Linked DNA regions of Lacrimispora indolis DSM 755. The protein of the gene in region 1 interacts with the protein of each later gene in a pairwise test. Links are inferred from orthologs where the notes say so. Each region holds a gene or a part of one and is shown on either strand. Other genes may lie near its edges.

What was found.
Region 2: the proteins of ftsZ (region 1) and K401_RS0124465 interact in binary tests that used the Bacillus subtilis proteins (3 or more experiments, as listed by UniProt). The link is inferred for Lacrimispora indolis DSM 755 from one-to-one orthologs.

The regions. Positions count from the first base shown.
Region 1 is NZ_AZUI01000001.1:4,340,298-4,348,195, forward strand. The notes cover bases 2,817-5,692. They hold ftsZ (cell division protein FtsZ), read left to right. Parts: upstream 2,817-3,520; coding sequence 3,521-4,864; downstream 4,865-5,692. Other genes in these bases: K401_RS0120885 (cell division protein FtsQ/DivIB), read left to right, coding at 2,817-3,402; K401_RS0120895 (helix-turn-helix domain-containing protein), read left to right, coding at 4,943-5,269; K401_RS0120900 (hypothetical protein), read left to right, coding at 5,285-5,692. Outside these bases: murD (UDP-N-acetylmuramoyl-L-alanine--D-glutamate ligase), read left to right, coding at 1-90; K401_RS0120875 (FtsW/RodA/SpoVE family cell cycle protein), read left to right, coding at 207-1,358; murA (UDP-N-acetylglucosamine 1-carboxyvinyltransferase), read left to right, coding at 1,427-2,677; more of K401_RS0120885, read left to right, coding at 2,674-2,816; more of K401_RS0120900, read left to right, coding at 5,693-6,382; metF (methylenetetrahydrofolate reductase [NAD(P)H]), read left to right, coding at 6,537-7,394; K401_RS0120910 (vitamin B12 dependent-methionine synthase activation domain-containing protein), read left to right, coding at 7,468-7,898. UniProt on the Bacillus subtilis protein: Essential cell division protein that forms a contractile ring structure (Z ring) at the future cell division site. The regulation of the ring assembly controls the timing and the location of cell division.
Region 2 is NZ_AZUI01000001.1:5,020,607-5,028,557, reverse strand. What follows is about bases 1-2,929. They hold K401_RS0124465 (cell division protein SepF), read right to left. Parts: upstream 1,760-2,929; coding sequence 1,241-1,759; downstream 1-1,240. Other genes in these bases: K401_RS0124455 (biotin/lipoyl attachment domain-containing protein), read right to left, coding at 2,696-2,929; K401_RS0124460 (YggS family pyridoxal phosphate-dependent enzyme), read right to left, coding at 1,987-2,679; aroB (3-dehydroquinate synthase), read right to left, coding at 1-963. In the rest of the region: more of K401_RS0124455, read right to left, coding at 2,930-4,135; K401_RS0124450 (hypothetical protein), read right to left, coding at 4,339-4,758; K401_RS0124445 (D-alanyl-D-alanine carboxypeptidase family protein), read right to left, coding at 4,848-5,816; mgsA (methylglyoxal synthase), read right to left, coding at 5,831-6,226; K401_RS0124435 (FtsW/RodA/SpoVE family cell cycle protein), read right to left, coding at 6,244-7,368; cell division topological specificity factor MinE, read right to left, coding at 7,371-7,649; septum site-determining protein MinD, read right to left, coding at 7,661-7,951. UniProt on the Bacillus subtilis protein: Cell division protein that is part of the divisome complex and is recruited early to the Z-ring. Probably stimulates Z-ring formation, perhaps through the cross-linking of FtsZ protofilaments. Its function overlaps with FtsA.

The DNA.
Region 1 (7,898 bases):
CTCCTGTCCCCGGCCTGTGCCAGCTGGGGGATGTTTAAATGCTATGAAGAACGTGGCCAAATTTTCAAGGATTGCGTCCGGGCTTTGTAGAAGCAATGAGCCCGTCAAATTATGAATGCCATGGCGGTGTCGTGGCGGCCCACCAGGCCGCAGTTCATGCCCGCCGGCCTGGTTGAATAAAATAGCAGTTGGCGAGGAGGAATGATATGGCAGAAAAAAGGCCAGTGAAGAAAAAGAATAAACCGCGCCGTTTTTATGATTACAGTCTCTTATTTACTGTGATATTTCTGTCTGTTTTCGGCTTAGTCATGATTTACAGCTCCAGCTCATATGCAGCCCAGCTTAAATTCAACAACGCCGCTTATTTCATGATGAGGCAGGCTAAGATCGCTTTGGCAGGCTTTGTTATCATGATTGTAATATCTAAAATGGATTACCACTGGTACGCCAAGTTTGCCGTATTTGCTTACGTCCTATCATATGTTCTTATGATCACCGTATCCCTGGTGGGGCGTAAAGTAAATGGAAAGAGAAGGTGGCTGGGAGTGGGAAGTCTATCTTTCCAGCCTACAGAATTTGTAAAAATTGCACTAATTGTCATGCTGGCGGTTCTGATCGTTCAGATGGGAAGGAATATTAACTCAAGAAACGGCGTGATTCTGGTAATTGTGACGACTCTTCCGATTGCAGGGATCGTAGCGGCAAATAACTTAAGCTCCGGAATCATCATTGCCGGGATTGCTTTTGTCATGCTGTTTGTGTCCTGTAAAAAGAAATGGCCGTTTTTTGCCTGCGGTTTAGGGGGGGTAGGCTTACTGGCTTTTGCCGGGCCAATGGCCACTGTCCTGGAAAAGCTTAATATCCTTCATGACTACCAGCTGGGCCGTATCCTGGTATGGCTGGAACCGGAGGCTTATCCCTCCACAGGAGGCTATCAGGTGCTTCAGGGGCTTTATGCCATAGGTTCCGGCGGTCTGGTAGGCAGAGGCTTAGGAGAGAGCATACAGAAGATGGGGTTTGTGCCGGAGGCACAAAACGACATGATTTTTTCCATTATCTGTGAGGAGCTTGGTCTTTTCGGAGCTGTTTCCGTGATTCTGATATTCCTTTTTATGATTTACCGTTTCATGCTCATTGCGGATAATGCGCCGGATCTGTTCGGAGCTTTGCTGGTTGTAGGCGTCATGGGGCATATTGCCATACAGGTTATTTTGAATATTGCGGTTGTTACCAACACCATACCAAATACGGGCATCACCCTTCCCTTTATCAGCTATGGAGGTACTTCAGTCCTTTTTCTAATGATGGAAATGGGCATGGTTTTAAGCGTTTCCAACCAGATAAAGCTGGAAAAATAATAGGATGTGAAACCATTCTCTCACTCTTAACATAGGATAGTATATAAGAAGCCATGGGAGGTACCGGATTGTCAGTCATACAGGTCCAGGGGTTACGATCCTTAAAAGGTGAGATAAAAATTCAGGGTTCCAAAAATGCTGTTCTGCCCATGATGGCAGCAGCGGTTCTCCATAAAGGTACAACAGTGATTCATAATGTCCCCAGGATACAGGATGTGTTCTGTATGCTGGGGATACTTGAGCATATTGGCTGTATATGCGGCTTTGACGGCCATTCCTTGACAATTAATGCATCGACTCTGACACAGGCGGAAATACCGGAAGCGTATATAAAGAGCATGCGCTCCTCTATTATGCTGTCTGGTCCGCTCCTTGGAAGGACCGGGAATGCGGTCACCAGCTTTCCCGGAGGGTGTTCCATAGGGGAACGACCCATTGGCCTGCACTTGTCTGCCTTTCGGAAACTTGGGGCGGTCATTGAGGAAAAGGGTGATAAGCTTCTGGCGTCCGCGGATCGGCTGATGGGCGCCGATATTTATTTTCCCTTTCCAAGCGTGGGAGCTACGGAAAACGCCCTGATGGCTGCTGTATATGCCCAGGGGGTAACTGTCATCCATGGAGCTGCAAAGGAACCGGAGATCATTACTCTTTGTGAATTCTTAAACAATATGGGCGCCAAAATCCATGGGACCGGTACTTCCAGGCTGGCGGTCACGGGCGTAAAAGAGCTTTGTGATTCTGAATTTACTGTGGCAGGTGACAGGATTGTTGCAGGAACTTATTTAATGGCTGTTATGGCTGCTGAAGGAAATATTGTGCTCCAGGGAATCCAACCCGGGCATTTAACCTCTGTTCTTACTCTTACTGAAAAAATGGGTGCTGATATAAAACAGTATGAAAACCAGTTGGAGGTATCCATGAGAGGGCGTCCTGACTGCATAGATGTTATGACAGAACCTTATCCGGGATTTCCCACGGATCTTCAGTCGCAGTTAATGGCTGTCATGGCCTCATCAAAAGGCACCGGCAGGCTGAAAGAAACCATTTTTGAAGGACGTTTTGGGACAGCAAAGGAGTTGCAGAAGCTTGGGGCAGATATTATAATAGAAGGAAAAAGGGCTGTGGTGCGCGGGCTTTATCCTTTAAAGGGAAACCGGGTAACTGCCACAGATCTGCGGGGAGGCGCGGCCCTTGTGGTTGCAGGTCTTGCCTGTGAAGGCGTGACTGAGATCCATGAGTGCCACCATATTGAACGGGGATATGTAGACATCTGCAGCGACTTAAGCAGTCTTGGTGCAGCGATCAGAGGGATGGAATGAAAGATTTAAGAAAAAGCAGAAGAAGAATTAAATTTGGAATTGCAGCCGCCGTGATATTTCTGGGAACAGTCATTTTTTTGTCACTGCAGATCAGGGATATTACGGTGAGCGGCAATAAAAAGTACACATCGGAGCAGATTGTTGATTTTATATTTAAGGACGGCTGGGACCGGAATGCGGTTTTTTGTCTCTATAAGGATCGTTTTAGAAAGCATGAACAGATCCCTTTTGTGGAGGACTACAAAATCGTATTCCAAAGCCCGGTAAAGGTTGAAGTGATCGTCTATGAGAAGTCCGTGGTAGGTTATGTCTCCTATATGGGCAGCTATATGTATTTTGACAAGGATGGCATCGTTGTGGAAAGCTCCAGCGGAAAGCTTGACGGTATTCCGTGGGTTACGGGGCTGCAGTTCGGACATATCGCTCTGCACCAGCCCCTGCCGGTGGAAAAAGGGAAGATCTTCAGTGAGATCCTGAACCTGACCCAGCTTTTATCAACCAAGGAAATTCCGGTTGACCAGATCCGGTATGATTCCCGGGGAGATGCGACTCTTTTCATGGGAGATATTAAGGTTTTTCTTGGAAGCAATGACCAGATGAATGGAAAAATCTCCGAGTTAAAGAACCAGCTTCCTGTTTTGGGAGGATTATCAGGGACCCTTTATCTTGATACATATGATGAGGCGGATACTGTCACTTCTTACAGGTTTGTGAAGAATAAATGAATTTACATAATTTGCTTGGAATTTTGTTTAAAAAATGGTTGATATTTTCGTGAAAATCAAATATTATATTAATTAGGTTTATAGAGTAAGCTGTTTATGGTTAAAGGAGGATATAATCTTGTTAGAGATTAAGATAAATGAGGCGGATAATGCGGCAAGAATTCTGGTAATCGGAGTAGGCGGTGCAGGTAACAATGCGGTGAACCGCATGATCGATGAGAATATAGCTGGTGTTGAATTTCTTGGAATCAATACGGACAAGCAGGCTCTGCAGTTTTGCAAGGCTCCTACAGCCATGCAGATCGGAGAGAAACTGACAAAAGGTCTTGGTGCAGGCGCCAAGCCGGAGATCGGTGAAAAAGCGGCAGAGGAGAATGCGGACGATCTGGCCCAGGCCATGAAGGGTGCGGATATGGTATTCGTTACCTGCGGAATGGGCGGCGGTACTGGTACCGGAGCAGCTCCTGTTGTGGCCAAGATCGCAAAGGATATGGGAATTCTTACTGTGGGCGTTGTGACAAAACCTTTCCGTTTTGAAGCAAGGACCCGTATGAGCAATGCAAATAACGGTATTGAACGTTTAAAAGAGAGTGTAGATACATTAATCGTAATCCCTAATGACCGTCTTCTGGAAATCGTGGACAGGCGCACCACCATGCCGGATGCCTTAAAAAAAGCAGATGAAGTCCTTCAGCAGGCCGTACAGGGCATTACAGATTTAATCAATGTGCCGGGACTCATTAACCTGGACTTTGCAGATGTTCAGACAGTAATGACAGACAAGGGCATTGCCCATATCGGTATCGGCAGGGCAAAGGGTGATGAAAAGGCATTGGAAGCCGTAAAGCAGGCGGTATCCAGTCCGTTGCTTGAGACTACCATTGAGGGCGCTTCTCATGTCATCATTAACATTTCCGGTGATATCAGCCTGGTGGAAGCAAATGAGGCTGCCAGCTATGTCCAGGAGATGGCAGGAGATGAAGCAAACATTATTTTTGGAGCAATGTATGATGAGAATGCTCATGACGAAGCCAGCATTACCGTGATCGCAACCGGTCTGGACCTCCAGTCTGAGACTCCGGTGTCCAAGGTCATGACGAATTTTTCCAATCCTAACTATAAACAGCCAAAAGCAGCAGCTCAGAACCAGGCCGTGAATCAGGAGGCAGCCGCTACTGCAGCAACTCCCGGATATAACCAGAACTATAATCCTAACTACGGAAATGCCAATTATTCCAACCCGGCTTATAATAATCAGAATTATCCAAATAACAACAGCAACTATAATAACCAGAATTATGGAAACCAGAACTACGGAGCCGGAAACTATACTAAGCCCAATTATCAGGGACAGAATAATGCCCAGGGTACTCCTCCTCAGGGAGGCGGACAGCCCTATCGTCCAACCGTGAACAAGGAAGTTCAGATCAACATTCCGGATTTTTTAAGAAATAAAAGATAAAACTTATGAAGCTACATAATCAGGCAGGTTCCGATGAACCTGCCTGTTTTTGAAACACCCGAGGAAAGGAGTGGCAGAATGTCAGAGAAAGAACAGGATTGGGAGATTTCAGAGGATTATTATAACAGCAAGGAAAATGAAAAGAATCTGTCTTTGGAAGATTTTATCACGGAATCTGACAAGGAGACCGCTGGCTTTGAACCTTCCGGCCAAAACGATGAACTGTTAAAAAAGACAATTGGGGATGTCCATCAGGTGCTGGTCTTGGCTCAGGAAGGAAAGAGCATTCCGGAGATTGCTTCCATTACAGGCTTTCAAGAGAAATACGTTTATGATATACAGGTTTGTGCCCAGGGCTTCAGGGAGGATGACGAGATTGCAGTGGCTCATCTGGTGCTGGGTTAGAAGGAGGGATTAAGGATGATGAAAAAGATTTGTCCGGTTTGTGATCTTCCGGTAAACGAAATGAATTACTGTCCCCGGTGCAGGAGGATGGTCCGACGGCCCATTCTGTGGAAAACAGATTATTATTTAAATGAAAGACGACCCTCTTATGATGAAGAACGTAATATTCCCAAGACGGACAGGCAGGGAAACCAACAGAGAGGGAATGCTCAGGGGAATCAGCAAAAAGGGAATACCCAGAGTCCGGCCAGGCAGAAGAGTGTGCTTCAGAGACCGGTATCCCCCAGACCTCAGGAGACGAGAACGCCTGTCAGGCCTGCTGCCGGCCATAATCCTTCCAGACCTTCCCAGCCAGGGCAGGCAAAAAAGGGGAGGAAGCCTCTGGCGCCTCTGGCAGGGTTTCTTACCCTGATGGTTGTTTTAAATGCCGTTCCAAAGGTCATTGGAACCGTAGGCCAGTTGATGGAAGATAAAAGCAATTACAGCACTTATGAAACAGCGGTTCCCTACGATGATTCCGGTTTTACAGAGCTTGAAGAAGAGGAAGTAAAAGCTTCCGGAGAACCTTGTACCGGCTATATTCATTTTCCTGCTGACGGCAGGCAGATCGCGGCAGCCATGGGGCAGTTTTTTAAAGAGACAGACTATGGCTATCAGGTGGAAGATGGAGCGGTTTATTCTGACAATTATATTTTTGAAGAAGAAGACGGTCCTATATCCTATTATGAGACAGTAGAAAGCTTCTCTTTTGAGGATGAGGTGACCAGCCAGCTGGATCCAAGCGATGAAGAATACGTATTCCAGTATGTTGATATCAATTATGATACGGCTACAGGGGAGCTTCATGACTATATCTCTTCCTTAAAGGACAGGGAGGTTTCCCTTGTCTTTTTAGAGGAGTTTTTAAGGCTTACGGAAACAGGCGCCGGAATCCCCCAGGAAGAAAGCAGCATCCCGGCCATTATGGAACAGGCCAGGACAAAGGAATGGCAGGAAGATGGAATATACATTATGGAAGGGCTGTTTGATATCAACGCTTATCTTACCAATGATGGGATCAGGATCTACGTTTCTTACAGCAATCCTCAGGTGATGGAAAGCCAGGAAACGTAAACAGGATATATTGCGGAATTCAGTTTTTTGTGGTAAAGTGTTAAAAGATAAATGCAACATTTTGTGGGTATACCCTTACGCCCAATGAAGCGGGGTGCGCTGTGCCCAAAGTGCATGGCAGTAATAATGAGACCAAAGACAGGAGACAGACAGCATGAAAATTAAAGACATATTGAGCCAGGGGAAGCCTACCTTGTCCTTTGAAGTATTTCCTCCTAAAACCGAGGATAAATATGAATCAGTGGAACGGGCGGCGGCGGAGATCGCAAAGCTGAATCCGGCTTTCATGAGTGTCACATACGGGGCAGGCGGGGGAACCAGCCGGTATACCGTTGATATCGCTTCTGCCTTGCACCATGAGTACCATGTGACGGCTCTGGCTCATCTGACCTGTGTTTCTTCCACCAAGGATAAGGTGCACCAGGTCCTTGGTGAACTGAAAAAGGCCGGAATAGAAAATGTGCTGGCTCTCCGGGGAGATATGCCTGCTGATGCTCCTGTTAAGAGAGAATACAATTACGCCTCTGAGCTGATCAGGGAAATAAAAGAGGCAGGGGATTTTTGCATTGGCGCTGCCTGTTATCCGGAAGGCCATGTAGAATCCGCCAGCAAGACCATTGATATGGATTACTTAAAACAGAAGGTGGAAGCAGGATGTGATTTTGTTACCACCCAGATGTTTTTTGACAATAATATTTTATACAATTACCTGTACCGAATCCGGGAAAAGGGTGTTACCGTTCCGGTGGTTGCAGGGATCATGCCTGTGACCAATGTGAGGCAGATCATCCGAAGCTGCCAGCTGTCAGGAACCTATCTGCCTTCCCGTTTTAAGGCTATTGTAGACAGGTTCGGAGAGAATCCGGCAGCTATGAAACAGGCAGGAATCGCCTATGCCACAGAACAGATCATTGACCTTATCGCCAACGGAGTAAATGCCATTCACGTTTATTCCATGAATAAGCCGGATGTGGCGTTAAAAATCAAGGAGAACCTTTCTGAGATACTGTGATTCCTTTCAATCTGGGTCCGGCTCCTTTTAAAAGAGTCGGGCCCGTTTTAAAATGAAAAACGGAGGAATATCAATGGAAATCAGCCGAAAGGAGATCCGGCGGTATCTGGGATACGGGAAAAATGAAGGGGATGAAACCGTAAATGCTTTGATTGAAGAATGCGTCAGAGAGCTTACGGCAGCTGCATCCCCAAAAAGCATAAGCCGGGTATATCCCCTGGAACTGCTTGACCATGACACAATCGATTTCACCGTATTTAAGACCAGAAGCCGGAATTTAAGCAGGAACTTAGCCGATTGTGAACAGGTGATCTTATTTGCCGCCACTTTAGGCGCGGGGGTTGATGTGCTCCTGCATAAATATACAAAGCTGCAGATGAGCAAAGCTGTTATCATGCAGGCTGCTGCAGCTGCCATGATTGAGGAATATTGTGACGAAGAGAACCGGAAGCTGAAGCAGGAGTATGAGGACAGGAAGCTGTATTTAAGGCCCAGATTCAGCCC
Region 2 (7,951 bases), 680 kb from region 1 along the record:
TCTTGTAGTGAGAACAATATTTTCCGGGGAAAGTCCGCCCACTGTAACAGGCATGCCAAATTCCTCCATTACTGTTAACAGTCTTGGAAGCTCTTCTTCCCGGATCATTCCTCTTTTTATGGAAATTGCCATGGCAGCGATGCAGCCAAGGCCTACGCAATGGCCATGCAGCAGCCGGAAGTCAGAAAGCTTTTCTATGGCATGGCCAAGGGTATGTCCCAGATTTAAAAGAGCCCGTTCTCCCTGTTCGGTGGGGTCTTTTTCTACCACATCACGCTTGATCCGGTTGCTTGCAAGCACCATTTCACTTAATACAGTTAAATCCCTGTTCCGGATCTTAAGGGCGTGTTCCATAAGCCATTCGTAATATAATGCGTCTTTAATCAACCCATGCTTGACGACCTCTCCCATTCCTGAAGAAAACTGTTCTTCTGAAAGAGTTTTTAAGGATGCAATATTGGAATAAACCAGCTTTGGCATGTGAAAGGCTCCTACCATATTTTTGTAGGAGTCAAAATCAACGCCGGTTTTCCCGCCGATGCTGGAATCCACCTGGGACAGCAGGGTGGTAGGCACCTGGATGAAGGATATTCCCCGCAGATAGGTGGCTGCTCCATAACCGCATAAATCCCCTACAACGCCCCCGCCTAAGGCCAGCAGATAATCATGGCGGTCAAACTGCTTTAAAATAAGGGTTTCATATAAGTTCCTGACTGTATCCAGATTTTTGTTCTCTTCTCCGGCAGGGAAAATAAAGTGTTCTGTTTTTTTACAGCAGTCAGAAACAATGGTTTCTACCTCCTCAAGGTAGAGAGGGGCAACATTGGAATCCGTGACAATACAGACCTTGCGGTCTTCCAAGTTTAACTTTTTCAGTTCTTCCTTCAACCCGTTAAACCCAGTTTCCATGACAATCTCATAAATTAAGGTACCGTTCATGTGTACCGGAATTCTATATCCCATGATATTCTCCTCTTTCTTGTCCATGTTTTTGGACAGCCAGGCATGCCCGCAGGACGTTCCTCTTTTTTGTCCATGTTTTATTTAACTTATAAGCATGTCCCAAGGGCGTTCATCCGCTGTATTATTTTATATCCCTATATCATGGAAGAAAGCAAACAATCTTCCGTCCCGCTCCCTCCATTGCAATGCTGCAACGATTTGAGGAAGGGGGTAATGTGGAAAATCGTCTGCTTGTACCATTCAAAGAAATGTATGATGTCTTTTTTACAGAAATCTGTTAAAGGCGTAAATTCATCCCGCCCATGTCCAGGCTTCCATTATTTAACAGGTCCTGAAAATCACCGGAGAGCTCAACGGATTCCGGCGTTGCTATGAATATGTAATTTGATATCTTCTGCAAATTACCATTCATGGAGTAAGTGGCGCCTGAGGTAAAGTCGATGATTCTCTGGGCGACTTCCGTATGAATGCCCTCCATATTTAGGACAACAGCCTTTCCGGCCAGCATATAATCGCAAATTTCCTTTGCATCTTCAATGGAGGTCGGTTTTACCATGGATACTTCCATCGTACGGCTCTGCTTCATAGGCACTACCTTTGGAGAACGGGACAGAAAACGAGGCTTTTGCTCATACTCTTCTTCATCCTCGTAGTAATCCTCTTCACTCTTTTTTGAAAAAAGGGTCCTTTTCGCAGGTTTATCGTTTTCATCTTCGTAATCATCATCTAAATAGTAATCGTCATCTTCTGTATCATTTAAGCGCATGCTATCCATCAGTTTGCCTAAAATGCTCATACTTCATTCTCTCCAATCTTATGCCATGGCCCTAAGCCGGAAAATAACTTTCCAGTGCCCAGACATATAATCTCACTAAATTCATGTCTGATCTGCACAGCAGAATCTGCTCCGCTTCTCTCCCACTCATTAAGTGTTCATATAATACAGCTTATCCGAACTTGCAAAGCAAGTAAGGATAAAAGAGGCGTTCTTTGCCCCGTCCATCCGATTATGGGAAGTGCTTTTTACTTCCCATAATATCTTGTACCGAAAATTCCGGTACCGACTCTTACCAGAGTAGCACCTTCTTCTATGGCGACTTCATAGTCTCCGGTCATACCCATTGAGAGCGTATTCATATTAACATTATCAATGTTTTTGCTTTGCATGTCAACATAAAATTGTCTTAATTTTTTAAAAACTGGGCGATTTTCTTCAGAATTTTCTACAAAAGGTGCAATAGTCATAAGACCTTTTATCCTTACATGGGGAAGCCTGGCGATTTGGCGAATGGCGCTTTCCGTCTCCTCCAGTTTAAATCCAAATTTGCTTTCCTCTTCTGCCACATTCACTTCCAGAAGAATATCCGCAACCAAATCCTTTCTGGCCGCATCCTCTTCAATCTGCTCTGCCAGGCGGATGGAATCCACGCTGTGGATCAGCACGGCTTTATCAATGACTTGTTTCACTTTATTCCGCTGCAAATGACCGATCATGTGCCACCGGATATCCTCCGGAAGGGCAAGGTGTTTTTCACACAGCTCCTGCACTTTATTTTCTCCAAAATCCCGGCATCCGGCAGAGTAAGCCTCTGATACCATGGAAGCCGGCTTTGTCTTGCTTACCGCTATTAAGGTTACTTCTTCCGGATTTCTTCCAGCTCTCTTACAGGCAGCCAAAATCCGGCTGTTCACTTCTTCCAGATTTTCCTTTACCAAACCAATCACCTCTTATTTATTTATAAATTAGTTCCCCTTCACTGACAGACTCTGCATTCAAGACGATGTGATCGTATACTGCCAGCCCATAGGTCATGTTCTTTTTCACTGTGTAGTATTCATCATTGGAAGCCAGTACATCAATCTGCTTAAAGACAGCATACCCTTTGTTTATGTTATATACTCCCTGAAGGGAAGCGCTTGTCCCGATCTGATACCGTTCCGTGGAATTAGGCTTTACAATATAATCTCCAGACTTAAAGCCATCTTCTGCTCCCATTTCAATATAATAATTGTTTCCTTCGGAATAATAAATCTCCGTAGGGACAAAGACAACAGAAGTCCCTGATTGGGAATAGATCTCCTTGTTAAAACCGGTGGACTGGCTGTCGCCGCCCTGGGTAACATATTCCATGGGGACCAGATAAAAATCTTTTTTCGTAACGGCCGTAACAGGAATCTTTAATCCATCCACCCGGTCGGAAACTATTTCAAAGTCAACATACCGGTCAGATGCAAATTGAACCATGTACTTATCAAAATCCAGTTTTCCAAAGGTTTTTCCATCGGTTCCGGTCAACACGGAAAAGCTTCCGGATGCCCTTAACCCCCGCCCGGAAAATTCTATGGTAAGACTTGTTTTGTCTCCGTAGGATTTGGCGTCTTCTTCTGTCATTGGAAACACAATGGACCACAAATCGGAAGAGATGATTTTATAGACAGGAGCGCCCTTTTCTATCAGTTTTCCGGATTTTGTAATGGTCTTTGTATAGGTGCTGCGGTCAAATGCAGTCTCTGAGATCGCATTTGGCTGAAGTCCTTCATAGGAATCCACTCCATAGGAGACAATGCCCGCCTTGTCCGCTTTTACCTGTTCAAAATTAATGCCCGCCTGATCCATCCGGTCTCCAAGGTTATCCAGAGCATTAAAATTCATGTATTCCATGACTTCGGCTTCCAGGGCGTATTTCGTATCATAGACGGAATGGAACTGGTTATTATCATAAGTAAGGCTGAATGCGGTCAGCTGCTTTTTCAGTTCAGAAAGATTCTCCGGAGTCAGTGTAACCTTTTCCTCTGAATTTTCTGCAAGAAAAGAGGTGAGATTTCCTGTCTCGTCAATGGAATAAACCCGGGTGCCGTTGGAAGCCCGTTTTCCTTCCCTTACATAGTAATTCACATAGCCGGAACGGTCTGCATTCTTCACTTCTTCCTGCCGGAGGATGATTCCCGTGTAGTTCTTGTTATTAACGATACTGCCTTCCTGTACTTCATAAAACTGTACTTTATCTCTTCGGATATAGGCAGTAACACTGAATACCATATAAACAAAGATCAACGCAAAGATGATCATGCCAACATTAATATTCAGAGGCCGCCGGTACCGGATGATCTTTTTATTCTTCTTTGGGTGGGCAGCCCGTTTTAATGGCTGCAGTACCTTCTGTTTTACCAACCTGGCGCCTCCTTTCCCTATTCCTGCCCATGCTCTCTGGGCATAAAGGTATACCCGTAGGGTGTTTCCCTATTTCTGCCCATGCTCTTTGGGCATAAAGGTATACCCAGGGCATTCCTTTCTAGTATTATAAAAGGAAAACCCAAAAAATTCAAGCAAAACAAAGGAGACTGCCGTGCAGCCCCCTTTTCTTTCATGTATGATTATAATGAAACAACCACATTGGCCTTGGCATTCTCAGGCATATTCTCTGCATCCATGGAAACGCTGAGAACAAAGGTTACGTGATACTTTTCACCGATTTTTTCCAAAGTTGCAATGGTCTCAGAAATGTCTTCCCCTTCTAAGCAGGCCAGCTTTAAAAAGCTGTCAAAAAACATCATTTCCAAATCATGATCCTGGGATATGATACCACAGATAAAACCTATAAATCCTTCGCTGGATGTAATCGGATACTCATTGACATTAATGAGACGGATCTTGTTGCTTAATTCGTACATATGCTTGGAACTTTTGTCCAGGTACGCAATAGAACCCTTTGATTCTTTTACAATGGAATTAGCTCTGTCTAACAGATGTTTTGTCTTCCCCTTACCCTTTTTTCCTGCTATTATCTGCACCATAGCAATCTCCTCCTTGCGTTATATAATTTGTATAAAAAGTCTATTCGGATTAATATAATTATAGTACAAATCAATAAGAAAGGCAATGACTATTCTACAATTTTATTCAATATATTTGTCATATTATCGTAGAGGCCTGCATGGTTGGGCGCTTTTAAAACTACGGTAACATATTCCCGATCAGCGGAATCCGAGCTTCCCATGATCAGACAGCTTCCGGCCGCTTTTGTTGTACCTGTTTTTCCTCCCAGGACGGTAAGGCCCTCCGGCATCTTCCGCTCTCCTGTCATATACCAGTTGGTACCTTTCCAGGTGGCATTTACCGGGTTTCCTGCTCCATCCTGATAGGTGGCAGCATATTCTGTTGTATCGATGATCTTGCGAAATTCGGGATACTTTAAAGCTTCGTTGAAGATTAAGTACAGGTCATAAGCCGTAGTATAGTGATTTTCATCGTTCAGCCCGTGAGGGTTGAGGAAATGAGTGCCAGTGGCCCCGATCCTCTTCGCTTCATCATTCATCATTTGAGAAAACTGATCAATTCCACCGGCCATATGGGTTGCAATGGCAGCTCCTGCATCATTTCCTGAAGGAAGCATGAGACCATATAATAGCTGTTCCATGGTGAGCTTATCCCCCGGCCTTATTCCGCATAAGCTGGCACCGGCTTCCGTAATGACGGCATCTCCGGTTACCGTGACCTCATCGGTTAAGTTTCCGTACTTCAAAGCAATAAGAGCTGTCATGGTCTTTGTGATGCTTGCAGGATACAGCCGCTCAAAAGGATTCTTTGCAAACAGGACCTTTTTATCTGTCAGATCAAAGACAGCGGCAGCTTCGGCAGTGACCGCATTATCCTGGCCGGAAGTATCCTCTGCCACGATGCAGAGATCATGGGCAAAGGGCTCCGATTTGCCTGACACTGCACTGGACTGATAAAGAGCGGTCCTTTCTGAAAACACATAAGGATTTTCAAGGCTCTTTAAACCGGCGCAGCCTGTGAGAAATACACTACATAAGGCAATGCAGCCTGATTTTACAAAAACTCTTTTCTTCACGGAATCTACCTCTGTTATTTATACATCTCACGCCATTCCAAGTCACCGCGATCCAGAGACTTGATCAAAAGCTCTGCGGTGGCCAGATTGGTTGCAAGAGGAATGTTGTGCATATCACAGGTACTCATAATGTTTACGATATCCGGTTCATGAGACTTTGGTGTGAGGGGATCTCTTAAAAAGATGACCAGATCGATCTCATTGTGTTCAATCTGGGACCCTAACTGCTGCTCACCGCCCAGATGTCCTGCCAGATACTTGTGAACATTTAAGTTTGTTACCTCTTCAATCAGACGTCCGGTAGTTCCTGTAGCATATAACATGTGTTTACTTAAAATTCCCCTGTAGGCAATGCAGAAATTCTGCATAAGTTTTTTCTTTGAATCATGTGCAACTAGTCCTATATTCATGACGATATACCTCCTTATTAATTACCGATTTTGCGTTGAAGCCCAACATTCAGTACCAATCCCATACCCATAAAAATGCTGATGAGCGAACTGACTCCCGAGCTGATAAAGGGGAGCGGAAGGCCTGTATTGGGAAATATTTGTGTTGCCACGGCGATATTGGCAAAGGCCTGAAAGCCGATTAAGGCTGCCATGCCGGTACAAATCAGTTTTCCTGACATATCCTTGGATTTGGATGCCAAATAAAGACATTCAAATACAACCAAACCAATAAGAACAATGACGATAACGCTGCCTCGAAATCCCATCTCTTCGCCTATAATGGCAAAAATAAAGTCGGTTTCTCCGGCTGATAAGAAATTTCCATCTTTCACCGATGCAATGGTTGTATTAAAAAGTCCTTTCCCTTGAAGCTGTCCGGAACTGATTGCCATAATTGAATTTTTTTGCTGGTACAGATTTTCGGCATACTGCTCTGCATGAGGATAAATCCATGCAAGGATACGCCGTGCCTGATAGTCGTGGATAAAAGGGATCAGACCCTTAGTCAGCAGAAATATGAAAAGCGCTCCTGCCGGTATTGCTACGGCAAGGACGCCGCCGATCCACCGGTAGCTGATTCCTGCGGAAAATACCATGCACAGAATAATGATGGACACCACAAGGCTGGTGGATAAGTTGGGTTCCGCAAAAATAAGGCCGATGGGAATGGCCGCAAACAAGGCGGCCAAGCCTATCATCACCGGCGTGTTCAGCCTTTCCTGGTATTTGCTCCAATACCAGGAAAAGAACACGATTAATCCAATTTTTACGAACTCAGACGGCTGTATCCGTCCGATACCGGGAATGTTGATCCACCTGGTAGCCCCTCCGGCCGTATGTCCCATAACAAGAACAGCACCCAGCAAAAGGATGCAGACTGCATAATCCAGAGCATAAAGCTTTATGAGTTTATGATAGTCTATGATGGAAAGCCCGATAGCAAGGGCAAATCCCACCATCACGCCGATAATCTGTTTTGTCACTGTAGCAGAATCCTGGTTGGAGGCGCTGGCCACCACAAGAATTCCAATAACGGACAGCGACAGCATGTACAAAACTAACCGGTAATTATAGTATTTAAAATTGTAGTCAGAAAACATAATTAGTATATCCCCTTTTCAGGTACATCGCGAATAGGGATGTTTGCATAAAGCACCGGTGTAAAGCGTTCGCAATCCGGCTGTTTCAGCTTTTTCATCTGTATCTCTATTCTGTCGGAATCTATATCCATGTATCTTGAAACAACACGGACCATATCGTCTTTTATCATCTGCATGATCTCAGGAGAACAATCAGCCTTGTCCGCAACCAGCAAAAGTTTCAGACGATTTCTTGCAATTTCTCCTGAATTCTTCTTGCGGAATACAGGAAGCAGGCTCATACCACACCCTCCTATGCTCTTTTTAGGAGGTGCGAGAGCTTAAAGAACAGGCCTTCACGCACTGCCGGATTATGAAGGGGGATATTTTCCCCGGTAATCCGCCTGCAGATATCCATATAAGCCTGTCCAGCCGGGGTTCCCATACCAACAAGAGGTTCTCCCTGGTTTGAGGAAATGACGATGTCCTCGTCATCCGGCACAGCGCCGATAATATCAACGGCAAGGATGTCCATGACGTCGTCAAGAGACATCATGTCTCCCCTTTTCACCATATCCGCCCGAATGCGGTTTACGATGAGTTC